Regions from separate parts of the Paenibacillus sp. FSL H8-0332 genome, predicted to be linked through region 2. Evidence: predicted binding sites of a transcription regulator. Region 2 holds the regulator's gene; the other holds the start of a gene.

Region 1 (6,959 bases), 260 kb from region 2:
TTGCCGGTATAGTATTCTTTATTATAGAAGAAGCCTTCTCCGGAGCCGCCGATGGGCAGGCCGTAGATTTTGCCTTCATAGGTGAACGGGTCCAGATTGGAGAACTTGTCTTTGATGCCTAATTCATCGAGAATAGGGGTCAGATCAAGCAGCTTGCCTTCTTTGGCATAGATCTTGGAGTCCGGGCTACCGAACAGGTCGAAGATCTCCGGAGGGTTACCAGCCGCCATTTCACCGCGCAGCTTCTCTTTACGGTTCACATCCGAATCTACACCATCGAGCTTGAAGGTCAGTCCAGGCACATCCGCCTGCACCTTGCCCACCACATCCTCCAGAATAGCCAGTCGTTTCTGTTTGTCTGCCCCAACCTGAGTATGACGGATCGTCATCTCAAAAGGTTCAGCACTTGCCGGTTCTTCAGTTGCGGCAGCATTCGTAGCAGCAGCCTCTTCCGTCGCCGCCGGCTCACCTTTACTATTGGCAGCATTATTCTTGTTACCTCCGCAGCCAGTCAGCAGCGCTGAAGTAACGAACATCAGGGACAATAGCAGTGTTAGACTTTTTCTCATTACGGGTGACCCTCCCTATTTAGTGGTTTCCCTTACAATTCTAATTATAGGAAATCACCTTGGTAATCGTAAGGTTAAGATTCATCTTCAATAGGGATAAAATCCTCTAATGTAAGCGAAACCAGTCAGGTTTAATGACATCAAAAAAGCGAAGCTTCTCAAATGGGAAGCTCCGCTTGTTCATTATAGGTATGAGATTATACCAGAGCAGACTGTTTACGGCCTTCTTCAATCAGCCGGTACGCACGCTGCACTTCTTCATCGGAAGGTGATTCCACCCCTTCAAGCTCATAGGGACGGTTCAGTTCCTTCCATTTGTAGATCCCCATCACATGATAAGGCAGGATTTCGAATTTCTCTACTCCATTCAGCGTGCCAATGAAGCGGCCGAGATTCTGCAGATCCTCTTCCTTATTGTGAATGCCGGGAACGTACACATGGCGAACCCACATTTTACGGTTATGGTCTGATAACCAGCGGGCCAGCTTCAAGGTACGGTCATTGGATTTGCCGGTCAGCTTGATGTGCGCTTCATCATCAATGTGCTTGAGATCCAAGAGCACCAGGTCGGTAACATCCAGCAGGTCGCTGATTTTCGATCCATCATTATAGCCGTTGGTATCAAGGGTGGTGTGCAGATTCCAGCGTTTCTTCACTTCGGTGAACAATTGCTTGACGAACTGCGCCTGCAGCGTCGGTTCACCACCGGATACGGTCAGACCGCCCCCGGACGATTTATAATAATTCAGGTAAGGCTCAATTTCCGCCAGCACTTCCTCGACGGTCATTTCCTTGCCTTCATTCAGTCCCCAGGTATCCGGGTTGTGGCAATACTGACACTTGAGCAGGCAGCCCTGCATAAAAAGCACGAAGCGGATACCCGGGCCATCCACTGTTCCAAACGTCTCCAAAGAGTGGATATGTCCTTTAAGCATGAGATGTCATCCTTTCAAAAAAACCTTAAAATTTTAATGAATTTTAAACAAGAGTGTACCGCCCTCTTTCAAGGGCGGCAGCTCCTTCGTTATCTCAATTCTTGTAGAGCAAGAACCATTCTTACATGGAATCGTGGAATGTACGGTTGATAACATCCATCTGTTGTTCACGGGTCAGCTTGATGAAGTTAACAGCATAGCCGGATACGCGAATGGTCAACTGTGGATAGTTCTCTGGGTGATCCATAGCGTCAAGCAGCTGCTCACGGTTAAATACGTTAACGTTCAAGTGCTGAGCGTTATTGTGGAAATATCCATCCATCATGAATACCAGGTTGGACTTACGGGAATCTTCGTCTTTACCCAGTGCCTTAGGAACGATGGAGAAGGTGTTAGAGATACCATCTTGTGCATCAGAGTAAGGCAGTTTGGCAACAGAGTTCAGGGATGCCAGGGCGCCCTTCTTATCGCGTCCGTGCATTGGGTTAGCACCAGGAGCGAATGGTTCGCCTTTTTTACGTCCATCAGGAGTAGTACCAGTCTTTTTACCATATACAACGTTCGAAGTGATAGTCAGTACCGATTGAGTCGGCACAGCATCACGATAAGTTTTGTTTTTGCGGATCATCGACATGAAGGTTTCAACCAGTTCAACAGCGATGCCGTCAACAGCGTCGTCATTGTTACCGTAGCAAGGGAATTCACCCTCAGTTTCAAAGTCGATGGCAATGCCTTCTTCGTTGCGGATTGGCTTAACCTTAGCATATTTGATTGCGCTCAGGGAGTCAGCAGCAACGGACAGTCCGGCGATACCGCAAGCCATCGTACGCAGAATGTCGCGGTCATGCAGCGCCATTTCGATACGTTCGTAGGAATATTTGTCATGCATATAGTGAATGATGTTCAGCGTGTTGACATAAGTCTTAGCCAGCCATTCCATCATTGGTTTGAAGCGTTTCATTACTTCATCATAATCCAGATATTCAGAAGTGATCGCAGGATATTCAGGACCTACCTGAGCACCGGATTTCTCATCTTTACCGCCATTGATCGCATACAGCAGAGCCTTAGCCAGGTTGGCACGGGCACCGAAGAACTGCATTTGCTTACCGATACGCATTGGGGATACGCAGCAGGCAATTGCATAATCTTCACCCCAGTATGGACGCATAACATCATCGTTCTCATATTGGATAGCGCTGGTCTCAATGGATACCTTGGCACAATATTTTTTGAAGCCTTCAGGCAGCTTCTCGGACCACAGTACAGTCAGGTTTGGTTCTGGAGCCGGTCCCAGATTGTACAGGGTATGCAGGAAGCGGAAGCTGTTTTTGGTTACGCGAGTTGTACCGTCTTCAGCCATACCACCGATGGATTCTGTTACCCAAGTAGGGTCGCCGGAGAACAGGTCGTTATAGTCAGGCGTACGCAGGAATTTCACGATACGCAGCTTCATTACGAAATGGTCAACGATTTCTTGAGCTTGTTCTTCAGTCAGAGTACCTTCTTCAAAGTCACGTTGAACATAGATGTCAAGGAAGGAAGATACGCGTCCAAGGGACATTGCCGCACCATTCTGCTCTTTAACAGCCGCCAGATAACCGAAGTATACCCATTGTGTAGCTTCTTTGAAGTTGACAGCCGGTTTGGAGATATCCATACCATGAGCTGCAGCCATTTGTTTCAGTTCGCCAAGAGCACGCATTTGCTCGGACAGTTCTTCACGCAGACGGATAACTTCTTCTGTCATGGAATCCACTTCAAGCTCAGTCAGTTGTTGCTTCTTGTCTTTGATCAGGAAATCAATACCGTACAGAGCAATACGGCGATAGTCGCCGATGATACGTCCGCGGCCATAAGCATCAGGAAGACCTGTGATTACGCCCGATTTACGCACAGCTCTCATATCTGGTGTATATGCATCAAATACGCCTTGGTTATGCGTTTTGCGGATGTTCGTGAACATGTCAACGATATTCTGCGGAAGCTCGAAGCCGTAAGCCTTAGTAGCATCGATCATCATCTTGATACCGCCGAACGGTTGGATAGAACGTCTGAAAGGCGCGTCAGTCTGAACGCCGACAATCTGTTCCTTGTCCTTGTCAATGTAGCCTGGGTTATGGGAAGTGATGGTGGAGACAGTATCGAGGGAAACATCCCATACGCCGCCTCTTTCTCTTTCTTCCTTACTCAGTTGGGAGATAATCTTCCACAGTTCAGTAGTGTTGCTGGTAGGACCTACGAGGAAATCTTCATTTCCTTCATAAGGCTTGATGTTCTTGGCAATAAAGTTATTAACGTCAACTTTCTTAGCCCATGTACCCTTTGTGAAATTTCTCCAGCTCGACTTAACCTCTTGTACTTCTTTTTCAATCACCGACATGCTAAATCCCTCCATTTATATTTAGTATATTTGTAGAGATCGCGGGCTTGAAGGTTAATCCCGTGTCTCGTGATCCCTTAGCTACTGGTTGTTATAAAATTCACAATCGTGACTGTATAACTGGGATCTTTGTTTATATAAACATTTTAGTTTATTTTCTGAAAAAGGACTGTGACAAATATCACTCTTTCGGTGATATTTGTCACTTCCATCCAGTCCCATATTAACCTTTAACCTTATTCTTCGCCAGGCAACCGTTAATTAGTTATCGAATTTTCCGTAGAATGCGTTGCGGTATACATCGGCAAGCTCAGATACCAGCGGCATTTTAGGGTTGGCAGTTGTACATTGGTCTTCAAATGCACGGTCAGCCAGGTAATCTACGCGGGCTTCAAAGTCCTTAGGATCGAAACCAAGAGCCGAGAAGGATTCTTCGATACCGAGTTTTTTGTTCATGTCGCGGATGGCATTGATCAGGCTGGTTACGCCTTCTTCGGTAGTACGAGCCGGCAATCCCAGAATACGGGCGATTTCGGCATACCGTTCGTCAGCTACAAAGTGCGAATATTTAGGGAACGAAGCGAACTTCGTAGGCTTCTTGGCATTGTAGCGGATAACATGCGGCATCAGGATCGCATTGGTGCGGCCGTGTGCTGTGTGATACTGTCCGCCCCATTTGTGCGCCAAGCTGTGGTTAATCCCCAGGAATGCATTCGCAAATGCCATACCGGCAAGTGTTGAAGCGTTGTGCATTTTCTCACGGGCCAGCTTATCGCCTTGCAGTGCGGATTTCTCCAGCCACTGGAATACCAGCTGAATCGCTTTGATTGCCAGACCATCGGTGTAGTCACTGGCCATTACAGATACATAAGCTTCGATAGCATGGGTCAATACGTCCATACCAGTATCGGCAACAGCAGTCTTAGGCAAGCTGTATACAAATTCCGGATCGATAATGGCTACATCTGGAGTCAGCTCATAATCGGCCAGAGGATACTTCGTATTATTGCCTGTTGTCTTGTCTGTGATAACTGCGAATGATGTTACTTCAGAACCGGTACCCGAAGTTGTTGGAATCGCAACGAATTTTGCTTTGTTGCCGAGCTTAGGGAATTTGTATACCCGTTTGCGGATATCCATGAACTTCTGCTTCAGACCGTTGAAGTCTGCATCCGGATGTTCGTAGAACAGCCACATGCCCTTGGCAGCATCCATTGGGGAACCGCCGCCGAGTGCGATAATGCAGTCAGGCTGGAATCTGTGCATCATTGCCGCGCCTTTTTCTACAGTAGTCGTCGATGGATCTGGTTCAACTTCCGAGAATACTTCGATCGCTACAGGAGTCTGACGCTGGCGCAGATAGTGCTCCACTCTTTCCACATAGCCCAGCTTCACCATCATAGGGTCAGTAATTATTGCTACACGAGTGATATCAGGCATTTTGGCCAGATACTGAGTGGCTCCCTTTTCGAAGTAAATCTTGTCAGGTACTTTAAACCATTGCATATTCACGGTACGACGGTTCACCCTTTTCACGTTGATCAGATTGATTGCAGTCACGTTCTGCGATACCGAGTTGCGTCCATAAGATCCGCAGCCCAGTGTCAATGAAGGGATATTGGTGTTGTAAATATCGCCGATTGCGCCGTGTGTGGATGGCGAGTTGACGAGAATACGTCCGGTTTGCAGACGGTTGGAGAACTTCATGATGACTTCTTCATTATTGGAATGGATAGCCGAGCTGTGGCCCATGCCGCCAAATTCAACGATTTGAGCTGCGCGTTCGATACCCTGGTCAGCATTCTTCACTTTGTAGCAAGCCAGAACCGGGCTCAGCTTCTCAGCGGACAATGGATATTTAGTGCCTACACCTTCGAGCTCAGCTACCAAAATCTTCGTTCCGGCAGGAACCTGAATGCCGCACATTTCAGCGATCTTCACTGCGGATTGGCCAACGATAGCCGGGTTAACCGCACATTTCTCAACGTTCATTGCGCCGCTTGTCAGCTTGGCAGCTTCTTCTTTGTTCACAAAGTAACAGCCGTTTGCAATCATTTTCTTCTTCACTTGATCGAAGATAGCTTCTTCAATGATGACTGCCTGCTCGGAAGCACAGATCATACCATTATCGAAAGTCTTCGACAGGATAAGGTCTGTTACAGCCTGATCAATGTCAGCACTCTTCTCAATGAAGGCAGGCACGTTACCAGGACCTACGCCGAGTGCCGGTTTGCCGCAGCTGTAAGCTGCTTTGACCATTGCCGATCCGCCGGTTGCCAGAATCAGTGCAACGTCCGGATTGTTCATCAGTGCGTTTGTTTTGTCCATCGTAGGAAGTTCAATCCATTGGATGAAGTTCTCAGGTGCGCCGGCTGCTACGCCTGCATCATGCAGAATTTTGGCTGCTGCCGCACTGCACTCTTGCGCCGACGGGTGGAAACCGAATATAATAGGGTTACGTGTCTTTGCGGAAATCAAAGCTTTAAACATCGTGGTGGACGTTGGGTTGGTTACCGGTGTGATACCCATAATGATTCCGACGGGTTCAGCAATCTTCTGGAAGCTGTCATAAACGTTATCCTCAATAACGCCTACAGTCTTGTCGTACTTAATTCCGTGCCAGATATATTCAGTGGAGAAGATATTCTTCGTAATTTTGTCTTCGTATACTCCGCGTCCTGTTTCTTCAACAGCCAGTTTGGCCAGGTACATATGCTTGTCGAGTCCGGCCAGCGCCATTGCATGAACGATTGTGTTTGTCTGCTCTTGATCCAGGCCCATGAACGCTTCGTGGGCTTTCTTTGCTTTATCCACCAAAACCTGAATATACTCTTCAGCGGTGGTTTGTTTCACTTGGGCGGCGACTTCGTTTTTAACTGCCATCTCCCTCGTCCTCCTGTCAATTTTTAGGTTGTTTCTTTCTATACATTTATCTTAGCACATCCTTTTCACCTTGTATAGTGAAATCTTTCACAAAGTATAAAGTTTTTTTTGAGTTGTTTTCAAAGCGCTTTCATTCGATCATATATCGGTATTTATTCCATATTATATGTAATATTTAATTGATATTTG
Region 2 (6,959 bases):
TTCGTAGATGCGGGCAATAAGCCAGTGAAGCTGGCGGATCATGAGATTCACGCTACAATTGCCTGAATTCCTTACTTTGAGCCATGTAATCAATGGCAGGGATGAAGACACCTGTACTTGTGAAAAATGAAGGCAGGCAAGCTTAAGCTGACTTCATTATCAGTAAGGGTGGGATGTCCGGTGTTTCAACATTTATTTGCTGAGATGAACAAGATGCTGCAGGAGATCCAAACCGACTTCCCTACTGCGGAGGGTGCCCGCCGAAGCGATCTTTTATCCAAGTATAATATGCTCCACCGAATCAGTGATAATGTAATGGATGAGTGGCTGGTCTTTGCCGAGAAGCTGAGCGAGTTCCGGGAACAGGCGGATTTCCAGGCTCCGCCTGAGGAACTGCCGGAGGAAGAAGCGCCTGAGCTTGGGATGGATGCTTTTGTCAGGGGACAGGGCTATTACAAGCTGCTGATGTACCGCAAGTGCATTGAACAGTTCCGTGAGGTTACGGCACAATATCCGGACAGCCTCGCTGCCCGCCTGTATCTGGCCATGGCTTACCTCCAGGAGGGGGAAGGCGAGATTGCCTGGGGACATCTGGACCACATGCTGGGCCTGATTCGTGAGGTGAAGCTGAAGGCGATGATCTATAATGCGCTGGGCTGTATCCGGGCTTCCCAGGAACGTTTTAAAGAAGCCAGTGAGCTGTTCAGCCTGTCGCTGCTGCATGACCCTGATCTGCCGGAGCCGAGCGTTAATCTGGAGGTGTGCCGCAGGCGGGGCGGGAAGCTGGAGTTCGGCCATCAGCTGGTTTCGCTTTTATAACTTATCCTCGGTTTCTTTAGGCGATGCGCCCCACTTCCCGGGGGTGTGCATCGCCTTTTTTCGTAACTTCTGTTATGCTGATAAAGAGTCTCAAGTGAAAGGGAATAGAACTTATAATGAAATTTGCCGTGCTTGATTTTGAAACTACGGGAACCCAATCTGTGGGAGAGATCATCCAGGTTGGCCTTGCCATTATAGAAGAAGACGGGACGATCTCCCGGGTGTATGGTTCCTACGTCAAGCCCGGAGCGCCAATCCCTCCTTTTATTACGGGCCTGACCGGAATTACAGACAGTGATGTACAGGATGCGCCGGAGCTCGATGAGATGATGATGGAGCTGGTGCCGCTGCTGGATGATGTGGTCCTCGTCGGACACAATGTTGCGTTTGATTTTCATTTTTTGCAGAATGCGCTGGACCGCTGCGGCTATCTGCCGTTTCAGGGGCGGATTCTGGATACGATCGATTTTCTCAAAATATGCTTTCCCTCGCTGAGCACCTATCAGTTAGGCGCGGTAAGCAGCCACTTCGGCATTACGCATGACCGTCCCCATCAGGCGGACAGCGATGCGCTTGCCACGGCTATTGTGCTGCTCAAATGTCTGGAAGAGCTGCACAGTCTGCCGCTGCTGACCATTCAGCGCCTGAATGAGCTGTTCGCGGACGAAGACAGTGATATGGCCTGGTATTTCGACGGTCTGCTGCGGGAGCGGGAGATGGAGACCTTCCAGCCGGAAGGTGAGCTGAGCTTCTACCGTCAGCTTGCGCTGGCGGTGGGGGATTGGGCAGAGCTGGCTACGCCCCGGGAGGAAGGAAGCGTCAATCCGCTGGAGAATATTACCTTTGAGGAATATATGGATGAGGTAACCAAGCGGCTGAAGGCTGCGCTTCCCCAGTATGAGAGCCGTGAAGCCCAGGAGCTGATGATCCATGAGGTCATTACAGCGCTTGAGCAGGATAAGCATCTGCTGATTGAAGCGGGAACAGGCACCGGCAAATCGCTGGGTTATCTGCTTCCGGCGATCTACCACAGTGTGAAGAGTGATCAGAAGGTGATGGTCAGCACCCATACCATTAACCTTCAGGACCAGCTGCGGGAGCGGGATATTCCGCTCTTAACCAGCGTTGTGCCGTTCCCGTTCAAGGCTTCCATCTTTAAGGGAAGAGGGCACTATTTGTGTCTGCGCAAATTCGAACATAGAATGAACAAAAAGGACTTTACGAGTCCAAGGGAAGAAGCAATTACCGCTGCGCAAATGCTTGTCTGGCTAACCCAGACGACAACCGGGGATGATGAGGAGCTTAACTTAAGCGGACGGGGCGGCGATTTCTGGGAGACTGTAGCCAGTGATACCGACTCCTGTCTGGGACGCGCCTGTCCCTGGTTCCGCAAATGCTATTACCACCGGGCCAAGCATGAAGCGGGGATCTCCGATGTGGTGGTCACCAATCACTCCAAGCTGTTCGCAGATGTCAAAGCCGGGCATCAGCTTCTTCCGGCCTACGAGCATCTTGTCATTGACGAAGCTCATCATCTGGAGGATATTGCCGGCAAGCATCTTGGCATGCAGATGAAATATTTCACATTCGCCCATACCTTAACCCGTCTCTACAAAGATAGCCGGAGCGGGCAGCTGCCTGCCCTCCGCCAGAGCCTGCAGTCTTCCGGCAGTGAGCAGGCTTCCGAATGGAGCGGCGTGATCGACAGGATCTATCCAGATCTGCTGACCGTGAAGGAATCCTGGGATGCGCTCAGCGACAGGCTCTTTAGCCTGCTGCCCGAGCGCAGTGACGCCGGGGCCGGTGAAGCAGGCCAGCTGGTAGCGCGCCTGCAGCCGGGCAAGAAGCCCAAGGATTGGGAGGAGCTGGCTGCCCTTGAGAATACACTGAACCTCAGTCTGAGCGATATCATCCGCAAGGGTGACAAGATGCTCAGTGAGATGCGTGACACGGACAGCCAGTCCTCCTCGGACAGTCTTGTGACGGATATAGGCGGCTTGTTCAAGGACCTGGCATCCATTAGAGAGCAGATTCGCTTCTTCATGAGCCTGAATGATGAGAATATTGTGTATTGGCTGGAGGGAAGCGGCAATTATAAGGGCAAGTCGCTGCAAATGTATGCCGTTCCCGTAGATGTCAGCACCCAGCTCAGGGAGCTGTTCTTCGACAAGAAGAAGAGCATTATCCTGACCTCGGCCACCTTATCGGTGGATAAATCCTTCCAGTTCATGATGGATAACCTGGGCCTTGGTGAGGCTGCGGAGCAAGGGCGTCTGATGACTGCGCTGCTTCCGTCGCCGTTCAAGTACCGTGAGCAGGCACTGCTGGTCATTCCCCGCGACTTCCCGAGCGTTAAGGGAAGTATAGGGGATGCCCGATTCGTGGACACGCTAGTCCACTCCCTTGCTGAGACGGCTGTAGCTACACGGGGACGGATGCTGGTGCTGTTCACCTCCTACAAAATGCTGCGCCAGGTCTACGATCCGCTGAAGGAGGCACTTGCCTCGCAGGATATCGCGGTGCTGGGACAAGGCGTGGAGGGCGGCAGCCGGAGCAAGCTGATCCGCCGCTTCCAGGACACCCCGGCCTCCGTCCTGCTTGGTACCAGCAGTTTCTGGGAAGGGGTTGATATTCCTGGAGAAGCATTGACCTGCCTGGCGATTGTCAGACTGCCGTTCCAGCCGCCGAATCACCCGCTGGCTGAGGCGAAGTCGGAGCTGCTTCAGGCACAGAAGAAGAACCCGTTCATGAAGCTGTCCGTGCCGCAGGCCGTTATCCGCTTCAAGCAGGGCTTCGGGCGGCTGGTCCGTACGGCGAAGGACCGGGGGATCGTGATTGTCTATGACACCAGAGTGATTGAATCCTATTACGGGAAGTACTTCCTGTACTCGCTCCCCGGTCCCAAGATGGAGCATATGCTCACCGAGCAGATGGTTCCGAGAATCGCCGAATGGCTGGAAGACGGTGGGGTTTCCTAATTCATCCGCTATTGCTATTATTAATAAGTCATGATTAACCTGATGATCCGTTCCCGCCTCCTCTGCCACTCCGGCAGGCGGCGGGGTACGGTTGCTATAATTGTACGGGTCTAACAAAACTTTTAAGGAGGAGAATACATGAAATCGGATAAAATATCGGAGGCCGTCGTTCGCAGACTTCCAGTGTACCTGCGGTTCCTGAACGATCTCCAAAAACGTGAAATCTCCACAGTCTCTTCTCAGGAGCTTGGCCAAAAGCTAGATCTGAACCCCGCCCAGATCCGCAAGGATCTGGCTTATTTCGGTGATTTCGGCAGAAAAGGCATCGGCTACGATGTGTCCTATCTGATTGAGAAGATTCGTCACATCCTGAAGCTTGACCAGCAAATTAATGTTGCACTGGTTGGAGCCGGTAATCTCGGTCATGCCTTGTCTAACTACAACGCTTACTTGAAGGATACGATGAAGATCACTGCCATCTTCGATGCCTATCCGCCGAAGGTGGGCCAGCAGATCAACTCGCTGGTTGTGCAGCCGATGGAGGAGCTAAGCAGTACAATCCGCTCGCAGGGAATCCGGATCGGGATCATTACTGTGCCCGACAGCGAAGCCCAGAATGTAGCCGATATTCTTGTGGATTCCGGCATTGAGGCGATTCTGAACTTCGCACCGGTTATTCTCAAGACGCCTGCCAATATCCGGATTCACGCCGCTGATTTCACTACAGATCTGCAGAGCCTGGCCTATTATTTGCATGATGGAAAGGATGCGGCTGAAGATGAGCAGTAAGATCACGATAATCAAGAATGGGCACTTTCTGGTTCCCGGCAGCGATAAGCCAGTGCTGAGCGGGTATATGACCCTGGATGATGACCTGATTACTTACATAGGTGAAGCTGAGCCGGCAGTGGAGGATGGCGCTCAGGTCGTAGACGGCAGCCGTCTGCTGTTCATGCCGGGTCTGGTCAATACCCATGGACATACTGCCATGTCACTGCTGCGCGGATACGGCGACGATATGGTGCTTCAGACTTGGCTGCAAGAGAAGATGTGGCCGATGGAAGAGAAATTCACTGGTGATGATGTATATTGGGGAACTTCTTTGTCCGTGCTGGAAATGCTGAAGGGCGGCACAACAACCTTCCTCGATATGTATGATCATATGGACCGGGTAGCGGAAGTGACCGAGCAGTCCGGTATTCGTGCTGTGCTGATGCGCGGCGTAATTGGGCTGTGCCCGGAAGATGTACAGCAATCCAAGCTCGCTGAGGCGATTGCTTTTGCCCGTAACTGGCATGGCAAGGCTGACGGCAGAATTACGACCATGCTCTCGCCGCACGCCCCGTACACCTGTCCTCCAGAGTTTTTCATGAAGTTTGTGCAGGCTGCCCATGATCTGGATCTGCCGATGCATACCCATATGTCCGAGACGCGCCATGAAGTGGAGCAGAACGTGGCCGACTACGGCCTTCGTCCGGTCGCACATCTGGAGAAGCTGGGGATGTTTACCCGTCCTTCGCTTATTGCCCACGGGGTTCATCTGAACGATGAGGAAATCGGGATTCTGGCCCGCCATAACGTTGGCGTGTCGCATAACCCCGGCAGTAACCTGAAGCTGGCCAGCGGTGTTGCCCGTGTTCCGGAGCTGCTGAGAGCCGGGGTTAAGGTCTCCCTGGGTACGGACAGCGCGGCAAGCAACAACAATCTGGATATGTTCGAAGAGATGAGGCTGGCTGCGCTGATCCACAAGGGCGTAAGCGGTGATCCAACAGCGGTACCGGCTCCTGAGGCGCTTCTGATGGCTACGGAGTACGGAGCGCAGTCTATTTTCCTAAGCGGTGTAGGCCGCCTTGCAGCAGGGATGAAGGCTGACTTCATCGCGCTTGATATTGACCAGCCGCATATGCTGCCGCATACCGATCTGCTCTCCCATGCTGTATATTCGGCCAGCGCCAAGGATGTGGAGCATGTATGGGTGAACGGCCAGCAGGTTGTGAAGCATGGACAATGCCTGACACTTGATGAAGAAGCCATCCGTCACAAAGCACAGGAGACGTTCGAGAGCCTGCTTAAACGGTAACTCAGGGGAACGGGAAAGGAAGCAGCGTGGTGAAGAAGAAGAGGAGAAAATGGATCTGGCTGGGGATTACCGTGGTGCTGCTCCTTCTGTTCGGACTAAGCCAGTTCTATGCCTACATTATGAAGGATCAGTGGAACGAGCGGAGTGAGGCCAAGGAGCTGGCCCAGGCGCGTGCCGGGCTAACAGAGGTTACCAAGGCCCAGAAATCCGTCTGGAATGAGAATGAGATCTACTGGGTGCTAACCGGCAAAAATGAAGCGGGTACCGAGCTGATGGTGTGGGTCCGTTATACCTTGGAGGGCAAGCCTGCCGGAGGCGACAACGGCCTGTATGCCGAAGAGCTGAGCAAAGGAACCTCAGAAGAGAAGATGCGCGGAATCATAACCGCCCAGCTGCCGGACATTACGATCGAACGGCTGCTGCCCGGTGTATATAACGGGGAATATGCCTGGCAGCTATTTTACAAAAAAGACGGGCGCTTCTATTATAACTTCTACCGTTTCAAGGATGGCAGCGCCATCGGTGAGGGGTACAGTCTGCCGAATCGTTAAGCTAAGCGCTCAGCGGCAGAATAAAAACGGGGGGACAGATTATCTGTTCCTCCGTTTTTTTATCCATCATGTTGAAAAGTTTGAGGTGCATCAATTGATATACGGAGTGTATACCTCGTCTGCTAGCGCTAACCTACATATATGTTCAATCAAGGAGGATGATGAAATTGGAGATATTAGCATATTTGGATCAGGCGGTGGATTTGTTCAAGGAGGAGCTGGGGGATAATCTGTCGGGGGTTTACCTGCATGGCTCGCTGGCCATGGGCTGTTTTCAAGCGGATTCAAGCGATATTGATCTGCTGATCGTCATACAGGACAAGCTGTCCGCAGAGGCCAGTCAGAGACTTGCCGGGCTTATCGTAGCCTATCATGACAGTCTGCCGAATAAGCGCGGAATCGAACTGTCTATCGTCCTGAAGACATATCTGCGCAATTTTGTGTATCCTACGCCGTTTGAATTTCACTTTTCGGAAGCTCATTTAGAGCGGTATAGAACCGATGAGAATTATCTGTGCGGCGGTTTTGAGG

What was found. The regulator Rex, encoded in region 2, represses fermentation and respiration genes when NADH is low (regulators of the CRP and FNR family bind a similar motif). The targets are predictions, from matches to a motif close to TTGTGAAATATTTCACAA.
Region 1: the regulator Rex is predicted to act here: its motif matches at 3,976-3,993, upstream of pflB (formate C-acetyltransferase).

Annotation. Positions count from the first base shown of each region.
Region 1 is NZ_CP150145.1:4,660,123-4,667,081, forward strand. It holds gene NST43_RS20330 (extracellular solute-binding protein) at 1-569, opposite strand, end outside; gene pflA (pyruvate formate-lyase-activating protein) at 767-1,504, opposite strand; gene pflB (formate C-acetyltransferase) at 1,626-3,887, opposite strand; gene adhE (bifunctional acetaldehyde-CoA/alcohol dehydrogenase) at 4,149-6,770, opposite strand.
Region 2 is NZ_CP150145.1:4,396,826-4,403,784, reverse strand. It holds gene panD (aspartate 1-decarboxylase) at 1-66, shown strand, start outside; gene NST43_RS19000 (hypothetical protein) at 181-819, shown strand; gene dinG (ATP-dependent DNA helicase DinG) at 936-3,797, shown strand; gene NST43_RS18990 (redox-sensing transcriptional repressor Rex) at 3,936-4,586, shown strand; gene NST43_RS18985 (amidohydrolase) at 4,576-5,877, shown strand; gene NST43_RS18980 (DUF5590 domain-containing protein) at 5,907-6,428, shown strand; gene NST43_RS18975 (aminoglycoside adenylyltransferase domain-containing protein) at 6,596-6,959, shown strand, end outside.